DNA from 2 places in the Caldanaerovirga acetigignens genome. Region 2 is predicted to be linked to the other one. Evidence: a T-box and tRNA genes for the amino acid it is inferred to sense, from the RefSeq annotation. Region 2 holds a T-box; the other holds one or more tRNA genes.

The links. The T-box of region 2 lies ahead of ileS (isoleucine--tRNA ligase). A T-box ahead of a tRNA ligase gene usually reads a tRNA of that ligase, here a tRNA-Ile.
Region 1: it encodes a tRNA-Ile, which carries the amino acid that the T-box ahead of ileS (isoleucine--tRNA ligase) is inferred to sense. The anticodon was not compared.

Annotation. Positions count from the first base shown of each region.
Region 1 covers NZ_FRCR01000011.1:40,509-43,840, forward strand. The annotation lists gene BUB66_RS09060 (CheR family methyltransferase) at 235-1,023, shown strand; tRNA gene BUB66_RS09065 (tRNA-Lys) at 1,489-1,564, opposite strand; tRNA gene BUB66_RS09070 (tRNA-Tyr) at 1,576-1,662, opposite strand; tRNA gene BUB66_RS09075 (tRNA-Thr) at 1,671-1,746, opposite strand; tRNA gene BUB66_RS09080 (tRNA-Ile) at 1,753-1,829, opposite strand; gene BUB66_RS09085 (M42 family metallopeptidase) at 1,998-3,047, shown strand; gene BUB66_RS09090 (M42 family metallopeptidase) at 3,038-3,332, shown strand, end outside.
Region 2 covers NZ_FRCR01000007.1:5,967-9,298, reverse strand. The annotation lists gene BUB66_RS06485 (bis-aminopropyl spermidine synthase family protein) at 1-862, shown strand, start outside; T-box leader at 905-1,123, shown strand; gene ileS (isoleucine--tRNA ligase) at 1,195-3,332, shown strand, end outside.

The sequences.
Region 1 (3,332 bases), on a different contig from region 2:
AACCCTTTGAATACGGTTTTCTGTAACGGAAAAAATGCGTGGACGGAAGGTCGCGCATTTTTTCCGTTTTTGTATAAAAATTTTTGTTTTGGTTATATTATTGAATGAAGACCCCCTTTATATTAGCCCCCATGGTGCACGCGTAAGCGTGTGTCATGGATTTTTTTTTTTTTTAAATGTGCAGTTGAGTACGATATAATATAACGTGAGTTCGAGTGGTAGGGGGTTTTGCTGTTGGACGTCTACCAGGAATTTATCATCAACGTTAAAAGATTGACAAATATTGACCTTTCCTTGTATAAAGAAAAGCAGATGAGAAGGCGCATAGAATCTCTTATGAAAAGAAATAACATGCCGGACTTAATAAGCTATTTCAGGCTTTTAAAGCAAAGCGAGAAACACCTGAAGGAATTTTTGAACTACATAACCATAAACGTGTCGGAATTTTTTCGAAATCCTGCACAGTGGCAAGTGCTAGAAAAGGAAATTTTGCCGCACCTTACATCGAACAAGAAGACCTTGAAAGTGTGGAGCTCGGCGTGTGCTTCCGGAGAAGAAGCGTATTCTCTAGCTTTGCTTTTCGAAAAAATTAATTACAACAAGGTAGAGATCCTCGCTACCGATATAGATGATGAAGCGCTGAAAGCGGCTCGTTTAGGAATTTATTCGGAAAAAAGCTTGGTGAATGTACCTGAAGATCTAAAGAGAAAGTATTTTACGGTGAAAGAAGGTCAGTACGAAATAAAAGATGAAATAAAAAGGAAGGTAAAATTTAAAAATCTCAACCTGCTAGAAGACGAATTCCCGGCAAACTGCCACCTTATTTTATGCAGGAACGTAATGATATATTTTACTGAAGAGGCTAAGGACAAGCTTTACAGAAAATTTTATAATTCATTGGCTGATGATGGCATATTCTTTGTCGGCAATACGGAACAGATTATCATGCCACAAAAATACGGTTTTGAGAGTATTAGAAGCTTTTTTTATAAAAAGATAAATTATGGGAGCTCGGCGAGATAATTTACTTTTGAAACTCTAAGATGCACATTTGTCGCTTAATATGAATCACCACACATCAATGACTTTGATCATTCAGCAAATTATCTTAATTAATTTATTCTTAATTATTAAAACTTGGGTATGCAACCTAAAATCTTTTTTAAAAAAGAAAAAAATTGCCGTTTATCTGACTTCGAATCACAGTAATATTTACGGCCATCGAGAAGGGCCGCTTGTCGAACGGGGTTCTGGCTGAGCTTCGTGGTGAGCAGGTTAGAATTTATCATTCCGATGTTTTTCAGCAGCAGATGGTGGAAGAAATAGAAAATGCCATCTTTGAAAATGCAAAATGATGTTTCTCTAGAGCAGACATAAAAAATGAACCACCTCCGCAGGTGATTTTTTAGGAAGGCGGCGTGTGTTGTGAGCAACTGATTAAGTATTAGAATAAATTTCCTAAACCGCAAACCCTTGTACATAAAAAAATGGTGGGCCATGTAGGCTTCGAACCCACGACACCCTGATTAAGAGTCAGGTGCTCTACCAGCTGAGCTAATGGCCCACATTAAGCGATGGTGGAGAGAGGTGGATTCGAACCACCGAAGGCGTGCGCCAGCAGATTTACAGTCTGCCCCCTTTGGCCAGCTCGGGAATCTCTCCACGTTTTATGGAGCCGACGATGGGACTCGAACCCGCAACCTGCTGATTACAAATCAGCCGCTCTGCCAATTGAGCTACGTCGGCAAAAATTGGTGGGCCCACTAGGACTCGAACCTAGAACCGACCGGTTATGAGCCGGTTGCTCTGACCGGTTGAGCTATGGGCCCTTTCGCTGAACGCAATTTAAAGTATACAATAAAATTGGATTTTCGTCAATATGTTTGTGTTAAAAATTTTTTCGACCAGATTTTGATTCAGTCATTTTATTTTATCCCATAATGAAGGAAAAGAGGAAAGAATTGTAGAAATAATAAATTTGAGGGGAGGGGTTGAATTTGAAATTGAAAGAAACGCTCGTGGAACTGTTGTCAGCAGAAATGCCTTCTGGCTTTGAGTTCAAAACTAATAGTTATTTAGTGGAAATATTCAAAAAGTATTGCGATGATGTAAGAGTGGATAAACTGGGAAATGTAATAGGCAGAAAGGGACCTGGAAATGCAAAAGTAAAGATTATGCTCGCAGCTCATATGGATGAAATCGGTTTGATGGTAAAGCAGATAGACGAAAGGGGGTTTATTCGTTTCTCTTATATAGGAGGTATAGACCATCGCATACTTCCTGCACAGGAGGTAATAATTCACGGAAGGGAGAAAATTTTAGGGGTAATCGGAAGCAAACCGCCTCACATACAGGAACCTGAAGAGAGAAATAAAGCTCTTAAATCGGAAGATATGTTTATAGATACTGGCTTATCGGCAGAAAGGGTAAAGCAATTGGTTAGAATAGGTGACGTAATAACTTTTAAAAGAAAACCCGTAGAATTATTAAATGGATGTTTCGCCGGAAACGCATTGGATGACAGAGCCGGCCTTGCCGCTATAATCTGTTGTCTGGAGGAACTTGATAAACTTCAATTTTCTACAGAAGTTTATGCAGTGGCAACTGTACAAGAGGAAGTAGGGTTAAGAGGAGCAATAGTAAGTACATATCACTTATGTCCCGATATAGGTGTGGCTGTGGACGTGTGTCACGGAAATATGGCGGATGTTGCAGAAGAAGAGACACAAAAATTGGGCAAAGGGCCGGCTATAGCTCTGGGACCTAACATCCATCCCAAGCTTTATGAAAGATTGAAAAATATCGCTGAAGATTATAACATACCGTATCAATTGAATCCCGAACCATCGGCAACAGGTACCGATGCCTGGGCAATGCAAATCACCAGAGAAGGGATTCCTACAGCTTTAATTTCTATTCCCCTTAGATATATGCATACTTCAGTTGAAACTCTCAATATGGAAGACATAAAACTGAGCGGACGCTTACTGGCGCTTTTCATTTCATCACTGGATGAAAACTTTGTGGAGGGGTTAAAATGCTATTGAAGGAATTGACGGAGGCTTTCGGCGTTTCCGGGGCAGAGCATGAGGTAAGAAACATACTGAAGCGGGAGATAGAAAATTTGGCTGAAATCAGAACCGATGCGCTTGGCAATCTTCTTTTTGAAAAACCCGGCCTCGAAAAAAAACCTAAGGTTATGCTTGCGGCGCACATGGATGAGGTCGGACTTATGATTACATCTATCGGTAAAAACGGTTGGCTAAAGTTTAACACGGTGGGAGGAATAGACGACAGGATTCTGGTATCAAAAACGGTGATCATTGGTCCTA
Region 2 (3,332 bases):
TCTTACCCCGCAGGGGCAGGAATTTTTAAAGGAAAATTTCATAGCCCCAAGAAGGGACTATACGTGCCCTGCCTGTGAAGGTCGCGGAATCGGATTGGAAAAAATAAAGGAATGGATGCAGAAATTCGATGAGCTTACGGTAGACCGGCCCAAAGCCATCATAGACTATGACCAGGGATACATCACTACTGCCAGCGTTATGGCAAGAGTGGCTCTTATGACCGAACGGGGGGACCTTGAAGGCAAGAAACTTTTAGTGCTTGGCGACGACGACCTTCTGAGTTTAGCAGCGGGCCTTACAGGGATGCCCAAAGAAATAGTGGTCCTGGAGATAGACGAAAGGCTTGTAAATTATATCAACGAAAAGGCATCAATGCTCAGCGTGCCTGTAAAAGCGCTGAAGTACGACTTCAGGGATAAACTTCCGGAACAGTACGTGGGGTATTTCGACACCTTCAACACCGACCCGCCTGAGACGATAGAGGCGTTGGAGGTTTGCATGACTCGAGGACTTTCGAGCCTTTCGGGAGAAGGGTGTGCCGGATATTTCGGATTGACCCGCACCGAGGCGTCGCTAAAAAAGTGGAGTCAGTTCCAAAAGATGCTGCTTTCCAAGTTTAAAGTGGCGATTACCGATATAATCGACAATTTCAACCATTACGTCAACTGGGACTACCTGTTGGGCAGCATCAGGGATGACTACTCCTTCGTTCAAGTAAAACCTAAGCTCAATTGGTACAGATCTTCTATGTACCGAATAGAAACGGTGAGCGGCTTTGAGAAAATCGAAAACAGACCCATGCCCTGCGAACTTTACGTGGACGAAGAGGCTTTAATTTACAAACCCGACAAAAGCCGTTGACAAAGGTTGAAAAGTGGGGTATATTAGAAAAAAATTGAAAGTGTAAAAGCGATGACGGGGAAAGTAAGCACCGGGAAACCTCAAGCGAGCCGGTGGCGGTGGGAGACCGGCGGATTACCGGTGGCCGAAAATCCCCCCGGAGCGAGGCCCGAAACGCAAGGAGTAGGAGCCTACGGCGTTGCCGTTATCTCAATGAGAGGGCCGGGCGGATTTCGTCCGGCGCCATCAGGGTGGTACCGCGGGAACAGTCTCGCCCCTTTTTTGGGGCGAGATTTTTCGTTTTATGGAAAATATAAAGCTGCAAGGATTTTTGATGGAGGGATATAAGTTATATGTTCAAAAAAGTAGAACCTACTATGAACTTTGTTCCCATCGAAGAAAAGATCCTTGATTTTTGGAAAAAAGAACGGATTTTCGAAAAAACTTTGGAAAATCGAAAAGACGCTCCGCACTACGTTTTCTATGAAGGCCCCCCCACCGCCAACGGCAAACCCCATGCAGGCCACGTCCTTACCAGGGTTATAAAAGACCTTATTCCGAGGTACAAAACCATGTTGGGCTACAGAGTGGAGCGCAAGGGGGGCTGGGACACGCACGGCCTTCCGGTAGAACTGGAAGTGGAAAAGCAGCTAGGGATAAGCGGAAAACCCCAAATCGAGGAATACGGCGTCGAAGAGTTCATTAAAAAGTGCAAGGAAAGCGTATTCACCTACGAGCAGGAATGGAAGAGGATGACCGAGCGTGTAGGCTTCTGGATAGATATGGAGAACCCCTACGTCACCTACCACAACACCTACATCGAATCGGTTTGGTGGGCGTTGAAAAAAATTTGGGAGAAGGGTTTGCTTTACAAAGGCCACAAAGTAGTGCCTTACTGCCCTAGGTGCGGAACATCACTTTCCAGCCATGAGGTGGCCCAGGGTTACGAGGAAGTGGAAGACCCGTCGGTATTTGTGAAGTTCCTGCTGGAAGGCGAGGACAGAACTTATTTCCTCGTTTGGACCACGACGCCTTGGACGCTGCCGTCGAACGTGGCACTGGCTGTAAAGGAAGATGCGACCTACGTAAAAATCGAGCAAAACGGCGAAAGTCTGATACTTGCCCAAGAAAGGCTGGGTGTCGTAGAAGGGGAATATAAAGTCCTCGAGGAATTCCCAGGGGCAAAACTTGCAGGACTAAAGTACAAGCCAATATTTCCGTTCTTTGAAGAATACAAGGATAAAGCTTTTTACGTAGTAACGGGAGATTTTGTGACAATGGACGAAGGAACGGGGATAGTTCATATAGCTCCGGCCTTCGGTGAAGACGACTACCGGATGGGACAGAAATACGGACTCCCCGTACTGCAGCCCGTGGACACCCAGGGAAGATTTACCGAAAAAGTCATGCCCTGGACGGGAATGTTCGTGAAAGATGCCGACAAAGGCATAATAAAGGACTTGAAACAGAGGGGACTTCTTTACAAATCCGAAAGATACCTTCATACCTATCCGTTCTGCTGGAGATGCGACACGCCGCTCCTTTATTATGCCAGGAACAGTTGGTTCATCAAGACGACGGCGGTTAAAGAAAGGCTTTTAGAGTTAAATCAAAAGATAGGATGGCACCCGGAGCATATAAGGGACGGGCGTTTCGGGAATTTCCTGGAGAACGTAATAGACTGGTGCTTGAGTCGGGAGCGCTACTGGGGCACGCCCTTAAACATCTGGGTATGCGAAAAGTGCGGAAAGGAACACGCCGTGGGAAGCATCGAGGAAATGAAGGCGATGAGCAAGCTGCCAATTGGAGATATAGAGCTGCACAAGCCCTATGTGGACGAAGTTATATTGAAGTGTCCCGACTGCGGCGGCGACATGAAGCGCGTCCCCGAAGTTATAGATTGCTGGTTCGATTCGGGCTCCATGCCTTTTGCCCAATTCCACTATCCTTTCGAAAACGAAGAAGTGTTCAGGGAACGCTTCCCTGCTGATTTCATATCCGAAGCCATAGATCAGACCAGGGGATGGTTCTACAGCCTCTTTGTGATTTCAACATTGCTGTTTGATACCTCGCCCTACAAGAACGTCCTCGTTATGGGGCACGTCCTCGACCAGTATGGGCAGAAGATGAGCAAGCACAAGGGCAACGTGCTCGACCCCTGGGAGGTGCTCAACGAGCAGGGAGCCGATGCAATGAGGTGGTACCTGTACGTGGCAAGCCCTCCGTGGATGCCGAGCCGCTTTTACAAGGAGGCGGTGAGCGAGGCCCAGAGGAGATTTTTAGGGACCCTTTGGAACGTATATTCATTTTTTACATTATACGCCAGCATTGACGATTTCGACCCGAGGAAATATTTCATTCACCCGAAAGAAAGGTCTGAGATGGACCGCTGGCTGCTTTCCAGGATAAACAGCACTAATAAAAAGGTCAGGGAGAGCCTTGACTACTTCGACATAACGGCTGCAGCAAGGGCATTGGAGCATCTGGTGGA